DNA from 3 places in the Sphingomonas abietis genome. Region 1 is predicted to be linked to each of the others. Evidence: riboswitches for the same ligand, from Rfam matches in the RefSeq annotation. Region 1 holds a riboswitch; each other region holds the start of a gene.
The links. Region 1 has a riboswitch for cobalamin ahead of PBT88_RS01975 (acyl-CoA thioesterase). Riboswitches for the same ligand answer to the same signal wherever they lie in the genome.
Positions count from the first base shown of each region.

Region 2: it holds a riboswitch for cobalamin, as region 1 does, so the genes downstream of both, metE (5-methyltetrahydropteroyltriglutamate--homocysteine S-methyltransferase) here and PBT88_RS01975 (acyl-CoA thioesterase) in region 1, are expected to answer to the same signal.
Region 3: it holds a riboswitch for cobalamin, as region 1 does, so the genes downstream of both, PBT88_RS15060 (TonB-dependent receptor plug domain-containing protein) here and PBT88_RS01975 (acyl-CoA thioesterase) in region 1, are expected to answer to the same signal.

Region 1 covers NZ_CP115174.1:397,163-401,708, forward strand. The annotation lists gene PBT88_RS01970 (LysR family transcriptional regulator) at 1-621, shown strand, start outside; cobalamin riboswitch at 680-892, shown strand; gene PBT88_RS01975 (acyl-CoA thioesterase) at 1,040-1,789, shown strand; gene PBT88_RS01980 (murein hydrolase activator EnvC family protein) at 1,820-2,989, opposite strand; gene PBT88_RS01985 (23S rRNA (pseudouridine(1915)-N(3))-methyltransferase RlmH) at 2,989-3,411, opposite strand; gene rsfS (ribosome silencing factor) at 3,422-3,826, opposite strand; gene PBT88_RS01995 (nicotinate-nucleotide adenylyltransferase) at 3,823-4,494, opposite strand; gene PBT88_RS02000 (glutamate-5-semialdehyde dehydrogenase) at 4,491-4,546, opposite strand, start outside.
Region 2 covers NZ_CP115174.1:1,578,507-1,583,052, forward strand. The annotation lists gene PBT88_RS07760 (fatty acid desaturase family protein) at 1-784, shown strand, start outside; gene metE (5-methyltetrahydropteroyltriglutamate--homocysteine S-methyltransferase) at 870-3,200, opposite strand; cobalamin riboswitch at 3,462-3,679, opposite strand; gene PBT88_RS07770 (hypothetical protein) at 3,782-4,087, opposite strand; gene PBT88_RS07775 (L,D-transpeptidase family protein) at 4,102-4,546, opposite strand, start outside.
Region 3 covers NZ_CP115174.1:3,186,063-3,190,608, reverse strand. The annotation lists gene PBT88_RS15070 (putative bifunctional diguanylate cyclase/phosphodiesterase) at 1-699, shown strand, start outside; gene PBT88_RS15065 (phosphoenolpyruvate carboxykinase (GTP)) at 908-2,764, shown strand; cobalamin riboswitch at 2,833-3,058, shown strand; gene PBT88_RS15060 (TonB-dependent receptor plug domain-containing protein) at 3,233-4,546, shown strand, end outside.

The DNA.
Region 1 (4,546 bases):
CTGCGGGTGGGCTTCACCGGATCGGCGGCGTTCAATCCGATCGTGCCGAGCATCATCCGCGCCTATCGCCGCCGCTTTCCCGGCGTCGAGCTGACGCTGCGCGAAGGCAATTCGCTCGATCTCATCGCCTCGCTTCAGGAGGATCTGCTCGATGCGGCGTTCCTCCGCCCGGATGCCGTCGAACTCGACGGTCTGCACATCGACGTGCTCGACGAGGAGCCGATGGTGGCCGCTCTCCCATCGGCGCATCCCGCCGCGGCCCGCGGCGTGCTGGCGCTGTCGGAACTGGCCGGCGAGGCCTTCGTCCTGACCCCGCGCGACATGGGGCCGAGCATCTTCGATGCGGCGGTGGTGGCGTGTCGCACGGCGGGCTTCGAGCCGGAACTGGGCCAGTCGGCGCCGCAGATCGCGTCGGTTCTGGCGTTCGTCGCGGCGGAACTGGGGGTTTCGCTGGTGCCGGCGGCGATGCGGATGGTGATGATCCAGGGCGTGAGCTATTGCGAATTGAGCGATGTGCAGCCCATCGTCCGGATGGCGATCGCCTATCGACACAAGAGCCTGTCCCCCGCTGGCCGTCATTTCCTCTCCGAAGCGCGCAGCCATGCCCATGTGGTCGGGTGAAGTTGACCGGATGGCGCGCAACCGGACGGACGCGCTTGACGCAGGTGCGTGCGGTTGCGAAGGACGGGGCGTCGAGGTTCCTCATCCCATGGATGAGGCTAAGACGGGAAATCGGTGATGCACTCCGGTGCGGATTCCGGTGCTGCCCCCGCAACTGTAAGCGGTGAGCGACAACCCTGTTCGGTGTCACTGGTGCCGTGCGGCGCCGGGAAGGCCTGGGTGGTCGTGACGATCCGCAAGCCAGGAGACCTGCCTCCGACGCGATAACGACCACCGGCGGGGTGTCCGGTCTGGCCGCCGGACTATCGGCCTGCGCGGGGTGCCCGGCTGGCCGCGCGTCGGCGCCCGACCGCATTGCGCGAGCGAAGCGAGACCTATGGCGGTAGCAGGCGACGGCACATCGATCCAACTGATCGACATGGTTTTTCCGGGTGATACCAATCACCACGGCACATTGTTCGGCGGCGTCGCGTTGGCGCATATGGACAAGATCGCGTTTCTGGTCGCGGCCCGTCACGGCCGTGCGCCGTTCGTGACGGCATCGTCCGAGAAGATCGATTTCGCGGCGCCCGCCCACACCGGCGACATCATCGAGGCGAGCGGCCATGTCGTCCGCGTCGGGCGCAGTTCGATCGACATCGAGGTCGAGCTGATCGCCGAGGGCACGGTCAGCGCGGAACGCCGGCTCTGCACGCGGGGGACGTTCACGCTGGTCGCGGTCAAGGGCCCGGAGACGCGGTTGCCGCTGCCGCCGGTCGCGGCCCTCGCCGCCGCCGCCGATGGCCGGCTGCGCATGGTCGATATCGTCTTCCCGACCCAGACCAACCATTATGGCACGCTCTATGGCGGCGATGCGCTCAAGCTGATGGGCAAGGCGGCGTTCATCGCGGCGACCCGGTTCAGCCGCGCGGTGATCGTGATGGCGGCCTCCGATCGCATCGATTTCCGCTCGCCGATCCGCGAGGGCGAGATGATCGAGACGATCTCGGAGGTGCAGAAGGCCGGGCGCAGCTCGATCCGCATCGGGATCGAATTGTGGGCGGAGAATCTGCTGACCGGCGAACGCCGTCATGCGGCGACGGCGGCGTTCACGATGGTGTCGGTGGACGAGCATGGCCGCCCGACGCCGCACCACGCCTCCGTCGCGCAGGCCGTGTCGGCCGGCTGACCGGTGATCCCGATGGCGTGACGTCCCGGATCAGTTCGCCTGGGCCATGGCGACGATGTCGATCGGGTGGTTGTCGCGCCGCAATTCGGTGGTGATCAGCGGCACGCTCGCGCCGGCAGTGCCCAGGGCATCGCCCCGCGCCACGCGCTGGCCGACCTTCGCGTCGATCGCGGCAAGCCCGGTCACGGTGGTCGTCCAGCCGCCGCCATGGGCGATGATGACGACCTGGCCATAGCTGCGGAAGGGCTTGGCGAAGACGATCATACCCGCGGCCGGGGCCGTGACCCTGGCGCCCGGCGCGGTGGCCAGCGTCAGGCCGCGCGATCGCACGCCCGACGGGGCGACCTCGCCGAATCCGGTCGCGACCTCGCCCGATGCCGGAAGCGCATAGCGCGGCGGGCCATCGGCGCCGGGCAGGGCGTCGTCGGCGCCGGCCGGGCGCAGTTCGGGGCCGGGCAGCCTGGCGAGGCGGGCGCGCACGTCGCCGGCATTTTCCAGCGTCTGCATCCGGTCGGCGGCGTCGCGCGCTTCCTCGCCGAGACCGAGGGCATGCTGCCGTTCGTCGGCCGCCTGATCGGCGAGCCGTTGCGATCGGCGAAGGGCGGTCTGCTCGACCTTGCCGAGTTCGGCCTGCCGCTGGCCGAGCAGCGTCTGGCTGGCGGCGAGAGCGGCGATCGCCCGCTCGGCATCGCCGCGCAGCTGGGTCTGCCGGTCGAGATCGGCGCGCAGCCCGGCGGTGCGGGCCTGGATCACCGGCAGGGTATCGGCGAGCAGCAGCCGGATATGGACGATATCGTCGATCGAACCAGGCTGGGCGATGGCGAGCGCCGGCGGGCGGCGCGCCATCGTCTGCAAGGCGGCAACGAGGCTGAGGATCGGCCCCTGCTTGTCGCCGATCCGATCGCGTGCCGCCTGCTGAAGCGTGGCGATCAGCCGGATGCGCGCCCGGGCGGCGGCGATGTCGGCCTGCGCCGCCTGCACCTGCATCCCCAGCGCCGCCGCATGGGCGCGGGCGCGCCCGGCCTCGTCGCCGGCATCTTCCGCGGCCTGGCTGAGGGCGGCGGCATGGGCTTCGGCGGCGGCGGCGGCCTGCTTGGCGGCGAGCAGCGAGACGCGCGCATCATCGAGGCCGGGGGCCTGCGCGGTCGTCGCCAGTGCGGCGATCGCGGTCGCCGCCAGCAGGATCCGCCGCCGGTGCATCAGCCTTCGCGGTGATAGGGATGGCCGGCGAGGATGCTGGCTGCCCGCCACAATTGCTCGGCCAGCATCGCGCGCGCCATCATGTGCGGCCACGTCGCCTTGCCGAAGGCAAGCAGCAGATCGGCCTTGTCGCGCGTCTGCGCCTCATGGCCGTCTGCGGCGCCCAGCAGGAAACGCACTTCCCGCACGCCGTCGTCGCGCCAGCGGCCGAGGATCGCGGCGAGCTCGCGCGAGGGCAGGTCGCGCCCGGTCTCGTCAAGCACGACCAGCCGGGTGCCCGGCGCGACATCGGGCACGCGCCCGCCGACATCAGGCAGTTCGCTGACCTTGGTGGGCCATGTCACGCGCTTCAGATAGCGCTCGACCAGGTCCGCCTCCGGGCTGCGCCCGATCCGCCCGCGCGCCACGATGTGCAGCAGCAACGGGGTGCCGTCAGGCGTCCGGCAGCGGGGCCGGCGGGTTGCTGGGGGACGCGGTGGCGGCGCTTTCGTCGCCGAACGCCCACATCCGTTCCAGATTGTAGAAGCTGCGGACCTCGGGGCGGAACAGGTGGACGATCACGTCGCCTGCGTCGATCAGCACCCAGTCGGCGGCGGCGAGGCCTTCCATCTTGGGGCTCTGGCCGGTCTGGCCCTTCACCTTCTCGGCCAGCTTGGAGGCCATCGAGGACACCTGCCGGCTCGACCGGCCCGATGCGATCACCATGAAGTCGGCAATGCTCGACTTGCCGGCGAGCGGGATCGAGATGGTTTCGACGGCCTGATCGTCATCCAGCGATTGCAGGATGAGCGTATGAAGCGCGTCGGCCTCGGGTGATGCAGCGGGGCCGCCCGTCATGTCACGGGTGGCGGCGGGGGTAGAAGGCAATGGTCCTCCGGGGGAACGGGCCGACGCGTCACGCGATCGCGAGGGGCCCTTGGTTGAATGCGACGATGCCAATCGGGATCGGCGGCCCGTCGGGCGGTAGCGGAAGTCGGATCTGGTACTGTGTGCAGCAGCACGAGCGCCGGCAAACTCCATCGCGTCCACCGTCTCGCGGCACTCGGGGACTGGCCAAAACGGCCAAGCCATCCCATCGCGACCGCGGATCGGGCAGCGCCTTCATAGCCCGGACGGGCGATCACGGCAATGGGAAGCGTTCGGGCGATCCGGCGCCACGCTTTCCAGCGGTGGAACTGGGCGAGATTGTCCGCGCCCATGATCCACACGAAGCGATGGTGCGGATAGCGACGGACCAGTTTTGCGAGGGTATCCGCGGTGTAGCGGGTGCCGAGCAGCACCTCGATTGCGGTCGGTACGATCCGCGCGCGCCGCGCCATCCGCTCGGCCGAGGCGACGCGCGCGGCCAGCGGGGCCATGCCCTCCTGCGGCTTGAGCGGGTTGCCGGGGGAAACCAGCCACCAGACTTCGTCCAGCCCGAGCGCCTCCAGCGCAAACAGGCTGATTCGCCGATGCCCCTCATGCGCCGGATTGAACGACCCGCCGAGCAACCCGATGCGCTTCAAGGACGGGTCTGCCCCGTGCCGCGCACCTGCCACTTGTAGGTGGTGAGCCCTT
Region 2 (4,546 bases), 1.2 Mb from region 1:
GACGCTGCCCGGCTTCCGGCTGGGCTGGAACCTGATCGCCGGGATCCCGCTGCTGACGCCTTCCTTCATGTATGAAGGCGTCCACAATCTCCATCACGTCAAGACGCGCTACGGCACGGTGGCCGATCCCGAATATCTGCCGCTGGCGCGGATGAAGCCCTGGTCGTTGCCGGTGTTCATCCTGATCTCGCTGCTGGCGCCGATCGGGCTGCTGATCCGGTTCGCGATCCTCTCCCCCTTGTCGTGGCTGATCCCGCCGCTGCGCCGCGTGGTGATCGAGCGCTATTCGTCGCTGTCGATCAATCCTGCCTTCCGCCGCCGGCTGCCCGATGCCGAGCAGCGCCGGCTGTTCACCTGGCTGGATGCCGCGACGTCGGCATGGAGCCTGGCGGTGGTGGCGATGGTGGCGACCGGCATCATCCCGCTGCGCGGCCTGCTGATCGCGCTGGGCATCGGGTCGGCGGTGGCGCTGCTCAACCAGGTCCGCACATTGGTCGCGCATCTGTGGGACAATGAGGGCGAGCAGATGAGCGTCACCGCGCAATATCTGGATTCGGTCAACGTCCCGCCGCCGGGGCTGTTGCCGGCCTTGTGGGCGCCGGTCGGCCTGCGTTACCACGCGCTGCACCATCTGCTGCCGTCGCTGCCTTATCATGCGCTCGGCGAAGCCCATCGCCGCATCGCGGCGGAACTGGGTGAGACATCCTCCTATCACAAGACCAATTATGGCGGCGCGCTGGAGCTGATGGTCCGCATCGGCCGGAGCACGATGGGGCGCCGCTGAGGCGGAGAATTCGCTGAGGCGGGCTGGGAAAGGCGGGCTGAAGAAGGCGGCGATGCGGGGGCATCGCCGCCTTCTCTTCATCGGGTCAGGCGAGCGCGGCGCGCGCGGCCCTGGCGGCTTCGACCATGTTGACGAGCGCCGGCTTCACATCCTCCCACTTGCGGGTCTTGAGCCCGCAATCGGGATTGACCCAGAGCTGCCCGGCCGCGAGCCGCTGGCCGGCCTTGATCAGCAGCTCTTCCATCTCCGCCGCCGCCGGAATGCGGGGCGAATGGATGTCGTACACGCCCGGCCCGATCTCGTTCGGATAGGCGTAGGTGGCGAAGGCCTCCAGCAACTCCATCTTGGAGCGCGCCGTCTCGATCGAGATGACGTCCGCATCCATCGCCCCGATGGCGGCAATGATGTCGTTGAACTCCGAATAGCACATATGGGTGTGGATCTGGGTCTGCGACGCCACGCCGGAGGCGGTGATGCGGAAGCATTCCACCGCCCAGTCGAGATAATGCGCCCATTCGGCGCGGCGCAGCGGCAGGCCTTCGCGAAGCGCCGCCTCGTCGATCTGGATGATCCTGGCGCCGGCGGCTTCGAGATCGACCACCTCGTCGCGGATCGCGAGCGCGATCTGGCGGCAGGTCTGCGAGCGCGGCTGGTCGTCGCGCACGAACGACCATTGCAGGATCGTCACCGGCCCGGTGAGCATCCCCTTCATCGGCCGGTCGGTGAGGCTCTGCGCATAGGCCCACCAGTCGACCGTGATCGGCGTGGGGCGCGCGACATCGCCATAGATGATCGGCGGGCGGACGCAGCGCGAACCATAGCTCTGCACCCAGGCCGCCTTGGTGAAGGCGAAGCCGGCCAGCTGCTCGCCGAAATATTGCACCATGTCGTTGCGCTCGAACTCGCCATGGACGAGCACGTCGATGCCGATCTCCTCCTGCCAGCGGATCGCGCGTTCGGTTTCCTCGCGCAGGAAGCGCGTATAGCCGGCCTCGTCCAACTCGCCCTTGCCAAAAGCGGCGCGGGCCTTCCGCACCTCGGCGGTCTGCGGGAAGGAGCCGATCGTGGTGGTCGGCAGCGGCGGCAGGGCGAGGATCGCCTGCTGCTGGCGGATGCGCTCGGCGAACGGCGCCGCGCGTCGCGTCCAGTCGATATTGACCGTGGCGAGGCGGGCGCGGACGGCCGGATCGTTGGTCAGCGGCGACGTCCGGCGTGCGTGGATCGACGCGCGATTGGCGGCCAGCATGTAGGCGACGGCGCCGCGGCCCTCGTTCAGCGCCTTGGCGAGCAGCGCCAATTCCTCGATCTTCTGCACGGCGAAGGCGAGCCAGTCCTTCACCTGCGGATCGAGCTTGGTTTCCAGCGCGAGATCGATCGGGGTGTGGAGCAGCGAGCAGGAGGGCGCGATCAGCAGCTTGCGCCGCGCCTTGGCGATCGGCTCGAGCCGGTCGAGCAGGGCGGAGAGGTCGGCCTTCCAGATGTTGCGGCCATCGATCACGCCCAATGACAGCAGCAGGTCTTCGCGCGCACCGGCGAGTACGGCATCCAGCTGTTCGGGCGCGCGGACGAGATCGACGTGCAGGCCGGCGACCGGCAGGGCCAGCGTGGCGGCGAGATTGTCGCCGAGCGCGCCGAAATAGGTGGCCAGCATCAGCTTGAGGCCGGTCAGTTCGTTGGCGAAGCGATCATAGGCGGTGGCAAAGGCCGCGCGCTGGCGATCGTCGAGATCGAGGACGAGCGCCGGCTCGTCGATCTGCACCCAGTCGGCGCCTTCATTCTGCAGCTTGCGGAGCAGATCGACATAGACGGGCAGGATCGCCGGCAGCAGCGTCAGCGGATCGAAGCCCGGCTGCTTGGACTTGGCGAGCAGCAGGAAGGTGACCGGGCCAAGGATCACGGGGCGGGTGTGATGGCCGAGCGCCTTGGCCTCCCGGAACTCGTCGACCGCCTTGGTCGAGCTGAGCTGGAACGACTGGTTCGGCGTCACCTCCGGCACCATGTAGTGATAGTTGGTGTCGAACCACTTGGTCATTTCCTGCGCGGGAACGTCGGCGGCGGCGCCACCATGGCTATGGGCGCAGCCTGCCTCGTCCTGCGTCCCGGTCTGGAGGCCGCGGGCCATCGCGAAATAGATTTCCAGCGAATCCGCGGTGCCCAGCGCGCGATAGAGGGCGGGGATCGCGCCGACCATCACGCTGGCATCCAGCACCTGATCGTAGAAGGAGAAATCGCCGGAGGGCATGATGTCGAGGCCGAGCGCCGCCTGTCGCTCCCAGGTGGCGGCGCGCAGGCTGCGCGCGGTATCGAGCAGGGCGGCCTTGTCGGTCTTGCCGGCCCAATAGGCCTCGACGGCGGTCTTCAGTTCACGGCGGGCGCCGATGCGCGGAAAGCCGAGATTGGAAACGAGAACGGACATGATTCTTCTCCTTCGGCAAACCAGGATCGGCCTGCCGTTGTGGTCGTGACGGATGGTGAGAGGGGGCGCGGGCGCGCCGCGTCAGGCCGACGCGACGCGCCTGCGCATTCGGATCGGGTAGAAGGGGAGAGGGATCAGCATCGGCCTTGCACCACAATGAGGGCGGAAGGCCGAGCGGACATCGCGCGATATCGTCGACGCGTGCGAAGGCACGACGCCAGGCGCTGGTCGCGCGATCCACCGGAGGCACCCCCGTCCGAGGAACGTTATCGCGACGAGGCAGGTCTCCTGGCTCGCGGGTCAACACGCCGGCCCCGGTCTTCCCGGCGGACGGATCCGCCAGTGACACGATAAGGGGCCGCCGCTCACCGCTTACAGTTGCGGGGGCAGCGCCGGATTCCGCCCGAAGGCGCCACCGGCTTCCCGTCTTAGCCCCGCCGCCATCGCTGGAGCGGGGAACCTCGACGCGACGGGTTAGACACCGGCGCGGCGTGGCTGTCAATCGGGATATAAAGACATCCTTATGTCTTCATATCCCGATGAGGATTGCGTTGCGTGGGGCCGAAAGCGTCCCCTGTGGCCTATTGGCTGTTACCGGCTGCGTTCGCGTCATTGGCGGCTGACGAGGTGCGCGATGTCATGCCCACCGCATCGGCATCATCGCTCATCTGCTGATCCGCCGTCGGTTCGGGGGCGGGCTTGGGCTTGGCGACCACCGGCTTGGGCGGTGCGACCACGGGCTCGGGCGCAGGCGCGACCGGGAGGGGCGGCGGCGGCGCAGCCGGCTCCGTGGTCTGGTTTTCGGGTGGTGCTTCAGGAGTCTTGTGGCAGCCCGCGAGGAGCGTGATGCCGGCGAGCAGGATCAGCACGGAAGAGCGGATGGTCATGATGGTCCCGTTTCTCATTGGGCGGCGGTCATGGTCTTGGCGCGGTTGGCGCTGGTCGCCAGCCGATCGGCGAGTTGTCCGTCCCAGCCATAGGGATCGGCGAGGAAGGTCACCTTGCCGTCGGCATTGGCATAAGCTGTCCAGTAAAGCAGATAGACCGCGACCGGCATGTCGAGCCGGGCGCGCACCGTGTCGCCCTTGGCGAGCGCCGCGTCCACCGCGTCCGGCCCCCAGTCCGGCGTGGTATCGAGCATCGCCTTGGCGAGCTCGACCGGATGCGCCAGCCGCACGCAGCCATGGCTGGCCAGCCGGCTGTAGCGCCCGAAGGTGCTCTGCGAGGGGGTGTCGTGGAGATAGACGCCATAACTATTCTCGAAATCGAACTTCACCCGGCCGAGCGCGCTCTTCGATCCGGCCTGCTGCTGGAGCCGTGCGCCGCTGCCGGTGCCGATGACGCGG
Region 3 (4,546 bases), 1.6 Mb from region 1:
CCCGCCGAGTTCATCCCGGTCGCCGAGGAGAGCGGCCTCATCGTCGCGATGGGCGAATGGGCGATGCACGAGGCCTGCCGCGAGGCGATCCGCTGGCCCGACCCGCTGCGCGTCGCGGTCAACGTCTCGGCGATCCAGTTCCGCAATTCCGGTTTCGCCGACATCGTGGTGCAGGCGCTGGCGCGTTCGGGGCTCGATCCGCACCGGCTCGAGATCGAGATCACCGAGTCGATCTTCCTCGAGGGCAGCGGCCCGACCCTCGATCTGCTCCACAAGCTGCACGCGCTCGGCTGCCGGATCGCGCTGGACGACTTCGGCACCGGCTATTCGTCGCTCAGCTATCTGCGCAGCTTCCCGTTCGACAAGATCAAGATCGACCGCAGCTTCGTGATCAACGTCGCCGACGATGTCGGCGCGGCCGCGATCGTGCGGGCGATCGTCGATCTGGCCGGCGCGCTGGACATGGAGACGACCGCCGAGGGGGTCGAGGATTCGGAGCAGCTTGCGGCGCTGCGTTCGCAGGGGTGCAGCAGCATCCAGGGCTTCCTGTTCAGCCGGCCGCTGACCACCGAGGGTGTGGCGCGCCTGTTGAAGGATCAGCGGCGGGACGTGATGCCGACGGTCAGCGCGCCGGTGCAGCGCCTGATCCCACCGCCGGCGCCGATCGAACTGCCGCCGATCCGCGCGATCGGACGCTGACCTTCGCGCGGCCACAGCCGCGCGAAACCGCACTTTCCCGATGATGTTCCAGAAGCGCCGGACGTTACCACCGTTGTCATGAGGCGGCCGCCGTCCACGGTCGTTACAACCGCTCCATTCCGGCCGAGAGTCGCGCTTTTGGCGCGCTCTGCGGCCGCGGTACAGGCCGGCATGGCGCATCGTTCGCGTGCCGCAACGGGAGCACGGAATGGCGACGCTGATCAAATCCCCAGAGGCCGACACCCCGGAGCCCGAAGCGCCGGTCCCCACCAACCATCGCGCGCTGATCGCCTGGGTCGAGGATATCGCGGCGCTGACCAAGCCCGATGCGATCCGCTGGTGCGACGGCTCCGATGAGGAATGGGCCGAACTGACCGCGATTATGGTCGAGGCCGGCACGCTGACGCGGCTCGATCCGGCCAGGCGCCCCAACAGCTTCCACGCCCGCTCCGATCCGCGCGACGTCGCCCGCGTCGAGAGCCGGACCTTCATCTGCTCGGAGGACGAGTCCGATGCCGGCGCGACCAACAACTGGCGCGATCCGGCCGCGATGCGCGCCACCCTCGATCCGCTGTTCGACGGCTGCATGAAGGGCCGCACCCTCTATGTGGTGCCCTATTGCATGGGGCCGATCGGATCGGAGCAGAGCGCGATCGGCGTCGAGCTTTCGGACAGTCCCTATGTGGTCGTCTCGATGAAGATCATGACGCGGATGGGGCAGCCGGCGCTCGACATGCTGGGCGACGACGGCTTCTTCGTCCGCTGCGTCCACAGCGTCGGGATGCCGCTGGCGGCGGGGCAGGCGGATGTGCCGTGGCCGTGCAACGACGACAAATATATCGTCCATTATCCCGAGACGCGCGAAATCTGGTCCTATGGTTCGGGCTATGGCGGCAATGCGCTGCTCGGCAAGAAATGCTTCGCGCTCCGGATCGCCAGCGTGATGGCGCGCGATGCCGGCTGGCTGGCCGAGCATATGCTGATCCTCAAGCTCACCAGCCCCGCCCGGCAGGTCCATTATGTCGCCGCCGCCTTCCCGAGCGCGTGCGGCAAGACCAACATGGCGATGCTGGAGCCGACCGTGCCGGGCTGGACCGCCGAGACGATCGGTGACGACATCGCCTGGATGCGCTTCGGCAGGGACGGCCGGCTCTATGCGGTGAATCCGGAAGCCGGTTTCTTCGGCGTGGCGCCGGGGACGGGGATCAAGACCAATAGGAATGCGGTCGATACGCTGTTCGCCAATTGCATCTTCACCAATACCGCGCTGACCGACGACGGCGATGTCTGGTGGGAAGGGCTGACCGATGCGCCGCCGGCCGTCGGCATGATCGACTGGCAAGGCCAGCGCTGGGATCCGGCCGCGGGCAAACCCGCCGCGCATCCCAATGCCCGTTTCACGGCGCCGGCCGATCAATGCCCGTCGATCGCCGACGAATGGGAAGATCCGGCCGGCGTACCGATCTCGGCGATCCTGTTCGGCGGGCGCCGGGCGACCGCGGTGCCGCTCGTCACCGAGGCGTTCGACTGGCAGCATGGCGTCTATCTCGCCGCCAACATCGCGTCGGAGGGCACCGCGGCGGCCGAGGGCAAGGTCGGCGAATTGCGCCGCGATCCGTTCGCGATGCTGCCCTTCTGCGGCTACAACATGGCCGATTATCTCGGGCACTGGCTGAAGATGGGCCGTTCGGCCGCCTCCAATCCGGGGCATCTGCCGCGCATCTATCTGGTCAACTGGTTCCGCAAGGGCGCCGACGGCAAGTTCCTGTGGCCGGGCTATGGCGAGAATAGCCGCGTGCTCAAGTGGATCGTCGATCGCATCGAGGGCGAGGCGGAGGCGATCGATACCCCGATCGGCCGGGTGCCGGCGCCGGCCTCGCTCGATCTCGACGGCCTTTCGCTCGAACCCGCGAAGCTTGCCGAACTGCTGGCGGTGGACGCGGATGTCTGGCGCGAGGAGGCCAGCCTGTCGGCGCGCGATCTCGCCAGGCTCGGCGATCGCGTGCCCCATGCGATCCGCGACGAGCAGGCGCGGCTGGAGCAGCGGCTCGGTGAACCCGCCTGAGCTTTTCTGTCTGGCGGATCGGCCGAATCCCGGTATAGGGCCGCCGCAAGGGGGAAGGGCTTCGGCCGATCCCCCGTGATCGCGCCGGTGCCCCGCGAGGGGCTTAATAGGGAACGCGGTGCGGGTGGTTCGCTGCCCTATTCCGTGGCTGTCCCTGCAACTGTAAGCGGAGAGCGCGATGCACTTCGGCCCCGTCCTCGCGGACGGGCCGGCCACTGGGCCTGACGGCCTGGGAAGGCGTGCATCGTGCGACGACCCGTGAGCCAGGAAACCTGCCGGCGATGAGGTCGCTCTTGCCTTGGCTCAGGGAGAAGCCACGGCACGGTTTGCCCGTCTGAGCGACGTGTGTGCGGCAGGGGCCGCATCGGTTGTGGGGGAGGGGTGCCACCGGCGCGCGTCTGTCCCTTGCGCCGGCCGTCCGCGACGGAAGCCCCCGCCCGAAGTCGCTCAGCGCCCGGGGGACAGATTTTGAAGACGACCATCGCCACCATCCTCGCGCTCGGCGCCGCCCTGCCGGCCATGCCGGCCTACGCGCAGAGCAATCCCGCCTTGCCCGGCACCGATGCCAATGGCGACACGATCGTCGTCACCGCGACCCGTTCCGGCGATGCGATCCCGACCGACCTGCTCGGCGCATCCGTGACGGTGATCGACGCCCAGGCGCTCGAACAGCGCCAGACCCGCGTGCTGTCGGATGCGCTGCGCGACGTGCCCGGCGTCGACGTCAGCCGTACCGGCGCGATCGGCGGCCAGACCCAGATCCGCATCCGCGGCGCCGAGGCGAACCAGACCATGGTGCTGGTCGACGGCATCGAGGTGTCCGATCCCTCGACCGGCGAGTTCGACTTCGGCACGATCCTCGCCGATCCCGCCGCGCGCATGGAGGTGCTGCGCGGCCAGCAATCCTCGCTCTATGGATCGGACGCGATCGGCGGCGTGATCAACTACATCACCGGCACCGGTGCCGAGGCGCCCGGCGTCTCGCTGCGCGCCGAGGGCGGCTCGATGGGCACGGTGGACGGGGCGGCCCGCGTCGCCGGGGTGAAGGGCGATCTCGATTACGCCTTCACCGGCACCGCGCTCCACACGCGCGGTTATCCGACCGCCGAGGGCGGCTCGCGCGATGTCGGGGCCGATCAGGTCGGCGCCTCCGGCAAGGCGATCTGGACGGTCGCGCCCAATTTCCACATCACCGCGGTCGGCCGCTACAATTACAGCGATGCCGATACCGATGATGCCGATGCGAGCGGCGTCACCGTCGATTCGCCCGGCACCCATTATCATTATCGCGGCATCTACGGTTTGGTGCGCGGCCAGCTCGACCTGCTCGACGGTCGCTTCACCAATGCGCTGACCGCCCAGATCGCCGACACCAAGCGCACCGATTACGACGTGGCGGACACCTATTCGCCGCGCGAGGGCCAGCCGATCGACGCGACCTACGGCACACATGGCCGTCGCCTCAAGGGCAGCTACGAGGGCGCTTTCCACTTCGGCACCGACGACATCAAGCAGGTCGCGACCGTCGCGGTCGATGCCAAGCGCGAGAGCGAGCGCACCACCATCACCCAATATGGCGCCTTCCTCGGCTGGCGGCACACCACCAATGTCGGCCTGGTCGGCGAATATGACCTGACCGTCCACGATCGCCTCGCGATCGGCGCCTCGGTGCGGCACGACTGGAACAACCGCTTCGGCGATCCCACCACCTATCGCGTGCAGGCGAGCTACAAGCTGGACACCGGCACCCGCGTCCACGCCGCGGTCGGCTCGGGCGTCAAG